Regions from separate parts of the Microbulbifer sp. S227A genome, predicted to be linked through region 2. Evidence: riboswitches for the same ligand, from Rfam matches in the RefSeq annotation. Region 2 holds a riboswitch; each other region holds the start of a gene.
What was found. A riboswitch is a leader RNA that binds a small molecule or an ion and turns the genes downstream of it on or off. The one in region 2 is predicted to bind cobalamin.
Positions count from the first base shown of each region.

Region 1: linked by a shared signal. The riboswitch ahead of ACP15R_RS21380 (hypothetical protein) and the one ahead of ACP15R_RS05435 (energy-coupling factor ABC transporter permease) in region 2 are both predicted to bind cobalamin.
Region 3: linked by a shared signal. The riboswitch ahead of ACP15R_RS09135 (ABC transporter substrate-binding protein) and the one ahead of ACP15R_RS05435 (energy-coupling factor ABC transporter permease) in region 2 are both predicted to bind cobalamin.

Region 1 is NZ_JBNAFZ010000011.1:38,087-41,358, forward strand. It holds gene ACP15R_RS21375 (efflux RND transporter permease subunit) at 1-1,083, shown strand, start outside; cobalamin riboswitch at 1,171-1,383, shown strand; gene ACP15R_RS21380 (hypothetical protein) at 1,503-1,805, shown strand; partial or broken gene metH (methionine synthase) at 1,905-3,272, shown strand, end outside.
Region 2 is NZ_JBNAFZ010000002.1:129,142-132,413, forward strand. It holds gene ACP15R_RS05425 (cobyrinate a,c-diamide synthase) at 1-376, shown strand, start outside; gene cobA (uroporphyrinogen-III C-methyltransferase) at 373-1,092, shown strand; cobalamin riboswitch at 1,129-1,320, shown strand; gene ACP15R_RS05435 (energy-coupling factor ABC transporter permease) at 1,368-2,045, shown strand; gene cobF (precorrin-6A synthase (deacetylating)) at 2,108-2,848, shown strand; gene ACP15R_RS05445 (cobyric acid synthase) at 2,845-3,272, opposite strand, start outside.
Region 3 is NZ_JBNAFZ010000003.1:282,666-285,937, forward strand. It holds gene ACP15R_RS09130 (FecCD family ABC transporter permease) at 1-857, opposite strand, end outside; gene ACP15R_RS09135 (ABC transporter substrate-binding protein) at 854-1,864, opposite strand; cobalamin riboswitch at 2,037-2,231, opposite strand; gene ACP15R_RS09140 (6-bladed beta-propeller) at 2,282-3,130, opposite strand; gene ACP15R_RS09145 (amidase family protein) at 3,127-3,272, opposite strand, start outside.

The sequences.
Region 1 (3,272 bases), on a different contig from region 2:
AGCGGCTTTGATTTCTACCTCCAGGCCCGCAGCGGCCAGTCGCATGAACAGCTGATCGAGGCGCGCAACCAGCTGATGGGCATGGCGTCGCAGAGCGAGCTGATTGCTTCGGTCCGGCCGAACGGGCTGGAGGATGCGGCCCAGTTCAACCTCGACATCGACTGGCGCGCGGCGGGGGCGATGGGCCTGTCGGCAACCGAGGTCGGCGACATGTTGTCCGTGGCCTGGGCCGGTCAGTACGTGAACGATTTCATCGACGCGGGCCGGATCAAGCGGGTCTATGTGCAGGGCGACGCGCCGTATCGCATGGTGCCCGAAGACATCGAACGCTGGCGGGTGCGCAATGCCACCGGCGGGCTGGTACCGTTCTCGACCTTTTCCAAGGCCAACTGGCAATACGGCCCCCAGGGGCTTTACCGTTACAACGGCGTATCCGCGGTACAGTTGCAGGGCAACCCGGTGCCGGGCGTCACCACCGGCGAGGCGATGGCAGAGATCGAGGCGCTGGCGGCCCAGCTGCCGCCCGGTTTCGAGGTTGCATGGACCGGCCTGTCGCTTGAAGAGATCGAATCCGGCAGCCAGGCCGGCCTGCTCTATGCGCTGTCCCTCGCGGCGGTGTTCCTCTGTCTCGCGGCGCTTTATGAAAGCTGGTCGATCCCCTTTGCGGTGATGCTTGCCATGCCCATCGGGGTGACGGGCGCGCTGGTCGGGGCCTGGGTGGGCGGCTTTGACAACGGCGTCTATTTCCAGGTGGCCCTGCTGACGGTGATCGGGCTGACCGGCAAGAACGCGATCCTGATCGTCGAATTCGCCAAGGAACAGATCGAGGCGGGCAAACCGCTCTACGAAGGCGTGGTCGAAGCCGCGCGCGAGCGGTTCCGCCCGATCCTGATGACCTCGATGGCGTTCACGCTGGGGGTTCTGCCGCTGGTGATTTCGACCGGCGCGGGATCCGGCGGGCGGACCGCCATCGGCACCGGTGTCTTCAGCGGCACGATCTCGGCTACCGCGTTGGGCGTGCTTTTCGTGCCGGTGTTCTTCGTGATGATTACCTTGATCTTTGCCCGCAGGAAACAAGGCTGAGGCGCAGGGTCGCCACGCGGATCGAGCCGGTTTCGACCCGTGTTTTGCCGCGCTGCGGCGTTCGCGGTGGACAGGGCCCGGTTTCCGTGCCACCAATAGGGAGATGGTGCCGCCTCCGGAGAGTCCGGGTGCGGCTGAAAAGGGAACGCGGTGCGGGAGGACCTCCCAATTCCGCGACTGCCCCCGCAACTGTAGGCGGAGAGCGGTTTCGAAAATTGCCACTGGCGCGTGATGCGCCGGGAAGGTTCGGAACTGCCTTGACCCGCAAGTCAGGAGACCTGCCATCCTCGGCCGCATGTCGCGGTCGCAGTCACCTTTTACCCGGGCGGGGTGCCTCGGGGATACGGAGGCAGTCATGGACCCGACCGGCCCGACACATCGCCGCGATCACCACCCCGCCGTTCTGCGCGGAGGGCGCGATGATACTTGAACGCACGATCCACGGCCTTCAGGCCCATTCGGAAACGCCGGAACGGGCAGAAGAGCTTGGCCGGATGGGCTTTGTTCAATGGCTGACCTTTCTGAACGGCGATCAGGGCTATGCAAGCCAGGCGCAACAGGCGCTCGACAAGGCCGCGCCGTTCGAGGCTACCGACCCCAGCGTTGCCGTGTTCTGCGATCTCGTGCGGCGCTCGCTTGCGGGGCCGATGGCGCTGTCCGACCTGAAACTGCCACGACCCGCGCGGCGCGGCGGCGCCCGCGAGCGCAGACGGTTGTTATAGCCCCTTATGTGAACGTTACTCATAATCTTCACCTGAAATATGAATTTGGCCTTGGGTGAGGGCGATGGTATCCCGCCTGCCTGAGAAAGCAGGTGAACGATGTATAATTTTGCCCTTCCCCAAACCCCGGCCTATGGGGCGCTGACCCGTGCGGCGGCCGAACGTATCCTCATCCTTGACGGCGCGATGGGGACGATGATTCAGCGGTTGAACATGAGCGAAGAGGATTTCACCGCGCAAGGGCATATTCCCGGGTCCTGCGGCTGCTGCGGTCATCAGAGCGACCATCCGCAAAAGGGCAACAACGACCTGCTGGTTCTGACCCAGCCGCAGGCGGTGGAAGACATCCAATACGCCTTTGCCCGCGCCGGGGCGGATATTCTGGGCACCAACACCTTTTCATCGACCACCATCGCGCAGGCCGATTACGGGCTGGAAGGCGCGGTTGAGGATCTCAATGTCGCCGGGGCGCAGGTGGCCCGGCGCGCGGCGGATCGGGCGACGGCGCAAGATGGCAAGCCCCGCTGGGTGGCTGGCTCTGTCGGACCGACGAATCGCACCGCTTCGATCAGTCCCGATGTAAACGACCCCGGCTATCGCGCCGTGACCTTCGACGATTTGCGCATCGCCTATGGCGCGCAGATCGACGGGCTGATCAAGGGCGGATCGGACTTGATCCTGATCGAGACGATCTTTGATACACTGAACGCCAAGGCCGCGATCTTTGCCGCGTTCGAGAGCTTTGCCAAGGTGGGCCGCCGCCTGCCGATCATGATTTCGGGCACCATCACCGATGCTTCGGGCCGCACGCTTTCGGGGCAGACGCCGACCGCGTTCTGGCATTCGGTGCGCCATGCGCGCCCCTTTACCGTTGGGTTGAACTGTGCCCTGGGGGCCGATGCCATGCGCCCGCATCTCGCGGAACTGTCCGGCGTCGCGGATACGCTGATCTGTGCCTATCCCAATGCCGGCCTGCCCAACGCCTTTGGCGACTATGACGAAGGGCCCGAGGACACCGCCGGCAAGATCGAGGTTTTTGCCCGCGAGGGGCTGATCAACATTGTCGGTGGCTGCTGCGGGACCACGCCGGACCACATCCGCGCCATGGCAGAACATGTCGCCGCCCATGCGCCGCGCCGGGTAGAGGAGAAAGCCGTTGCCTGATCCACTTTTGCGCCTGTCCGGGCTGGAACCCTTTGTCCTGACCGCCGACATCCCCTTTGTGAACGTGGGCGAACGCACCAACGTCACGGGGTCGGCCAGGTTTCGCAAGCTGATCACCAATCGCGACTATGCCGCCGCGCTCGATGTGGCGCGGGATCAGGTCGAGAACGGGGCCCAGATCATCGACGTGAACATGGACGAGGGGCTGATCGATTCAAAACAGGCGATGATCGATTTCCTCAACCTCATCGCCGCCGAGCCGGACATCGCCCGCGTGCCGATCATGATCGATTCATCCAAGTG
Region 2 (3,272 bases):
CGGGCTGCGGCACCATGCGCAAACCCGCCCGGTGCACGGGGAATGCGGCGGCTACATGGCGCTTGGCGAGGCGCTGATCGACAAGGAGGGTAAGCGGCACCGGATGGCCGGGCTGCTCGGGCTGGTCACGTCTTATGAGAAGCGCAAATTCCACCTTGGCTATCGCAAGGCGACGCTGGCCACGGCGATGCCCGGCTTTGCAGCCGGTTCCGCGCTGCGCGGGCACGAGTTCCATTATTCCACCATTCTCGAGCAGCCGGACAGGCCGCTTGCGGATGTCACCGATGCCGAGGGGGCCACGGTTCCCGAGACCGGTTCGATACGGGGCAATGTCACCGGCACGTTCTTTCACCTGATCGCGGAGGCCGTGGCATGAGCGGGTTTGTTTCCTTTGTCGGGTCCGGGCCCGGAGACCCGGAATTGATGACGCTGAAGGCCGTGGACCGGATGAAACATGCCGATGCCATCCTGTTTGACGACCTGTCCTCGGGCCCGATCCTGTCGCATGCGGGGGCCGGGGCCGATCTCGTCGGGGTTGGCAAGCGCGCCGGGCGCCCCTCGCCCAAGCAGGACCATGTCAGCCGCCTGTTGGTTGACTATGCCAAGGGCGGTGCGCGGGTGGTGCGCCTGAAATCCGGGGATGGCGGCATGTTCGGACGGCTCGAAGAAGAGCTTGTCGCACTGCGCGACGCGGGGATTGCCTATGAGATCATTCCCGGCATCCCTTCGGCCTGCGCGGCGGCGGCGGCGGCGGGCATACCGCTGACCCGCCGTCTGACGGCACGGCGGGTGCAATTCGTGACCGGTCATGATGTTGCCGGCGAATTGCCCGAGGATCTGAACATGGCCGCACTCGCGGATGATCAGGCCACAACCGTGGTGTTCATGGGCAAGCGCACCTTTCCAAGGCTGGCGGAGATGCTGATCGCACACGGGCTGGCGGCAGACACCCCCGCGCTGCTGGCCGAAGCCGTGGGCACAGCCGAACAGGCGCTGCACCGCACCACCATCTCGGCCCTGGCAGAACGGTTGGGCGGGGAACGCGGCTCGGCACCGGCGCTGATCCTGTACGGGCCGCTGGCAGAGGGCTGATTGCCGGTTTTGGACTTGACGCAAGACGGTGCTGTCACCCATGAAAGGGAACACGGTGCCCGTGCCCGCAAGGCCCGGGATAATAGGGAACAGGGTGAAATGCCCGGACTGCCCCCGCAACTGTAATCGGGGAGCATGTGCGAAGCTAACCACTGGCATATCGCCGGGAAGGTTCAGCGCATGCGCCGATCCGAAAGTCAGGAAACCTGCCGTGGAGAAACCGGCCGCGCTGGCGGCCACGCAATCCGCCGGGGTTGGCGGTAAGGAGACAGAACATGCATATCGAACCCGGAATCGTACATGGCGCCAAGATGGTCCTGGCCTATAGCACCGCGGCAGCCGCCGCTGGCTATTCGCTGAAACTCATCGCGGACGAGTTGAAAACCCGCTCTTTGCCGTCCCTTGTGGCGCGCAGCGTGATTGCCACGCTGGCGGTTTTCATATTTTTCGAAGTCCTGCCGCATTTCCCCGTCGGGGTTTCCGAGGTGCACTTTATCCTGGGCACGACCTTGCTGCTGATCCTGGGGATCGCCCCCGCCGCCGTCGGCCTTGCCGCCGGGCTGGCGATACAGGGCCTGTTCTTTGCGCCCAGTGACATGCCGATGTATTTCGTCAACATCACCACGCTGCTGGTGCCGCTCTTTGCAATCGGGGCCATGGCGCGCCGGGCCGTGCCGCAGGACGTGGCCTATGTCGACCTGAAATACATGGATGTGTTCAAGCTGTCGGCGGCCTATCAGGGTGGCGTTGTTGCCTGGGTGGCGTTCTGGGCCTTTTATGGCCAGGGCGTCGGGGCCGAGAGCTTTGCGTCGGTGGCCAGCTTTGGGATCGCCTACATGATGGTCGTGCTGATCGAACCGCTGATCGACCTTGCCGTGCTCGCCGGGGCCAAGTCGATCAAGGGCTTGCGGGACTCCGCGTTGGTCACGGATCGCCTGCACAACCCCGCATAGGAACCCACGACATAAAGAGAGGGGGGCCTCGTCCGGTTGCGCGACGGGGCCTTTTGTTTGCCATGCAAGACTTGTTGCTGATCGGAATCGGCTCGGGAAACCCGGACCACCTGACCCGCCAGGGGGCCGAGGCGATCCGCTGCGCCGACCTGATCCTGATCCCGCGCAAGGGGGCCGGGAAATCGGACCTTGCCGGGCTGCGCGAAACCATCATCGCCAACGTGACGGAGCAACCGCCGCGCATCGCTTATTTCGACATCCCGCAACGCCGCGCCGATGACGGGTATCTGCGCGGGGTGGATGCATGGCATGACGCGATCGCGGCGCGATGGCAGGCGGCGATCGATACCTGCCCCGAGGCACGGGTCGTTGCCCTGTTGGTCTGGGGCGATCCGTCGCTTTATGACAGTTCGCTGCGCATTGCCGCGCGCCTTGATCCGCGCCCCCGCACCCGGGTCATTCCGGGCATCACGGCCTTGCAGGCACTGACCGCCGCCCATGCCATTCCGGCCAACGAACTTGGCGCGCCGTTCGTGGTGACGACGGGCCGGCAATTGCGCGACAATGGCTGGCCGCAAGGCACCGACACTGCGATGGTCATGCTTGACGGGGAATGTTCGTTTCACAGCCTCGATGCCACCCAATACGATATCTGGTGGGGGGCCTATGTGGGCATGGACCAGGAGCTTTTGCTCAGCGGACCGTTGGACAAGGTCGCCGGTCAGATCCAGACCACGCGCGAGCAGGCACGCGCCGAACATGGCTGGATCATGGATATCTACCTGCTGCGCCGGCGACGCTAGCGCGCCACCGCAAGCAATCCGGGCAGGTCCAGATGCGCCTCGATATGGTCGGCCAGCGCATCCAGCGTGGTCTCGACGCCCGCGTCATACCGAATGCCGGAACTGCGTGCGCCAAGGCCGGACAGGAATGCCGCGCGAAAGCCGTCATGGCGAAAGAGCCCGTGCAGATAGCTCCCCATCACCCGCCCGGTGCCATTGATCGCGCCCTCGTCAACGCCGTCGATACGCGCAAATGGCCGGGCGCAATCGGGGCCACCGGTCTGGCCGATATGGATCTCATAGCCATCAAACATCTGCCCCGTAGCCAGGTGCTCGGCCTGGACCCGCGTCAGGCGTTTTTCGGGTTCCATCACGGTAGCCACGTCCAACAGGCCCAGCCCCGGCGTTTCACCTGCCGGTCCCTCGATCCCCTGCGGATCGCGCA
Region 3 (3,272 bases), on a different contig from region 2:
ACGATAAAGCGCATGGCATGGGGAACGACGAGGCCGACAAAGCCGATCGACCCCACGATGCTGACCATGGTGGCGGTCATCAGGGTGGTCGCGCCGATCAGCACGGCCTGCACCCGGCGCACCGCGATGCCCAGCGACGCGGCGGAGGCGGTGCCAAAAGAGAACGCGTCCATGGCGCGGGCAAACCAGAAACAGGCCAGCAGCCCGATGGCCGCCGCCGGCAGGGCAAGGGATACGTCGGGCCAACGCACGCCCGAGAGGTTGCCCAGCAGCCAGAACATGATGCCGCGCGCCTGTTCGGCATTGGCGGATTTGGCGATGAAAAACGATGTCAGCGCATTGAAGAGCTGGGAACCGGCAATGCCCGCGAGGATCAGGTGGGCCGAGCCGCCACCCGCCGCCCGTGCCAGCGCCGAAACCAGCAGGAACGCCAGCGTAGCACCGCCAAAGGCCCCCGCCGACATGCCGATGAGCCCGCCGCCGAGCCCGAGGATCGAGACCGCGACAGCCCCGGTGCCGGCCCCCGCCGACACGCCGAGCAGGTAGGGATCGGCCAGCGCGTTGCGCACCAGCGATTGCAGCACTACGCCCGACAATGCCAGCCCCGCGCCACAGGCTGCCGCCACCAATGTGCGCGGCAGGCGATAGCTCCAGATGATGCCCGCATCGATCGGATCGACCACGTGGCCGGCCTCCCAGAGATGGTTGGCAAACACCGCCAGAACCATACCCGGCGACAGCGGCGTTTCGCCGATCATCACGCCCGCAAGGATCGCGGTAACAAGCACGACCACCCCCGTCACGCTCCAGACCGCGACCGGTTTGACATGCGTCATGGGGATGGTCACATAGGTCATTGCAGGTTGTACCGAGCCAGCGCCTCGGCCAGGGTTTCAAGCGCGCCGATATTGCGGATCGACGGGTCCATGCCATGGGCGTCGAGAGTCACGATGCGGTCATCCCTGACGGCTGCCATCTGGCTGGCGACCGGGTCGGTGCCGAGAAATTCCAGCTTTTTCTCGATGTCATCGGCGTCAAAGCGGCGGCGCTCCATACGGGCGGCCACGATGACGGTGGGATCGGCGCGGGCGATGGTTTCCCAACTGACCGTGGGCCATTCCTCGTTGCTCTGGATGACATTGGCCAGCCCGAGCGCCTGCATCATATAGGCGGGTGCGCCGCCCTGACCGGCGACATAGGGGTCGATATCCATTTCCGCCGACGAGAACCAGAACACCGCCGAGGCGTCATCAAGCCCGAGGCCACGGGCCTTTTCGATCGCCGCCGCTTCGCGGGCGCGCAGCTCGGCAACCAGCGCCTCGCCCCGGTCGCCGACATCGAAAATCTGGGCCAGTTCGGTGATGCCCTGATAGACGCTGTCCATCGAGAACAGTTCGAGCCGCGTGCCGTCCGAGCCGGTGGAATTGTCCTTGCCCACGCAATCGGCGGGCAGCGTGTAGGTGGGAATGCCCAGGTCCGAGAATTGTTCGCGCGTGGCGACGATGCCCTGGGGGCCGACATGCCATTCATATTGCACCGCGACCAGGCCGGGGCGTTTGCCCACGACGCTTTCAAAGCTGGGGTCGTTGTCCGCCAGCCGTTCGATCCCGGCATTCAGCTCCTTATATTCCGGCAACACGTCGGTGAACCAGACTGATGTGCCGGTAACCTTGTCGCCAAGTCCGAGCGCATAGAGGATTTCGGTGGCCGCCTGCCCAACCGACACGACGCTGTCGGGGGCCGCGTCAAAGGTGACCTGGACGCCGCAATTCTCGAGCGTCAGGGGATAGGTGGTTTCCGCCTGTGCGGGCAGCACGAAACAGGCCGCCGCGAGGCTCCCGGCGGTCAGGGTCTTGGTGAACATGTCATGTCTCCGGTCAGTGATGCGCCCGAAAACAGGTAAGACATGTCGCGCCCAGGGCTGGCGAGATCGACCGCCCTCGGGGCGGCATGGATCGTGCTGGCTGTGGTGGTCCGACGGGACCACCGGGGGAAAGACTTCATTCGACACCTCTCCGGACACCCCGTCCGGGCCGCGTTGCAGTTATGCGTCGGCAGGTCTCCTGACTGGCGGGTCATGGCTGGCAGCGACCTTCCCATGGCTTGCGCCACAGTGGATGTCTCGCTGTTCACTCACCGCTTACAGTTGCGGGGGCAGTTCCGTTTCGCCGGAGGCCGGCGGCGGATTCCCATTTTGATTCCTTTCGGAAACCGACCCGCGTTCGATAAACAGCCGCGCCGGTTGCGGCAAGGGTTTTTTGCGGTGCGACGCGGCGGTGGCCTATGCCCCGTCCGGGATCAGCAGCGTCACCCGGTCCGGTGACATCTCGGCAATCGCGATGGTGCCGTTCCCGGTGACCGCCAGCCCGTGACCATAGGTGGAAAAGGTTCGGCAGCGCCCGACCAGCCGCCCCGCTGCGTCATATGCCGACAGGCGCGGGGTCTGGTCGCTGACCAGCAGCAGCCCGTCCGGGGTGAGCGCCAGCGCCATGGGTTTGTGCAGCCCGGTGATTTCGTCCAGCCAGGTGCCGTTGGTATCGAACCGCTGGACCCGGTTGTTTTCCCGGTCCGCGACGCAGAGCCGGTTCCGGCCATCGATGAGGATGCTGTGTGGTGTCGAGAATTCGCCCGGTCCGCGTCCGGGTTGGCCAAAGCTGCGGATATGCGCGAGGTCGGGGCCGAATATGTGTACCGCGCTGTTGCCATAGCCATCGGCGACATAGAGCCGCCCATCCGGCCCCACGGTGCAATCGCAGGGATGGTTGAACGGGCGGCCAAGCCCCGGCCGTTCGTCGCAATGCAGCCGGGCGGTTTCGCGCAGCGTGTCATCCAGCAACGCGATCTTGTGCCCGTCCATGTCGGTCGCCGCCAGCCGCCCGTCGCCAAGGCTGCGCAGCCCGTGGCCACAGGCGAATTGCGCCAGTTCGGCGGTTTCTCCCGTCAGGCCCCCGTCGGGGTGCAGCAGCACCAGCTCCGGCACCTGTCGCCGCAGCACCACGATGGTTTCGCCGCACAGCGCCAGGTCGCTGAGGCCGTCCAGGGCAGGATCCGCGACATGTGCCACGCGGTAGCGCCGCTTGCCCAATGCCACATAGGTGGCGGGGCGCTGCGCCGGTCCCGTGGCGTTCACAGCGCGCCCTGCAACATCTCGGTCATCGCCAGCAGGCGCGCATCCTGCCCGTGGGCGGCGGTCAGCATCAGCCCCGCGCCAGGATGGTCCGGCAATGGCAGGCTGACCGAACAGCCGTCGATGACATTGCCAAGGCTGGTGT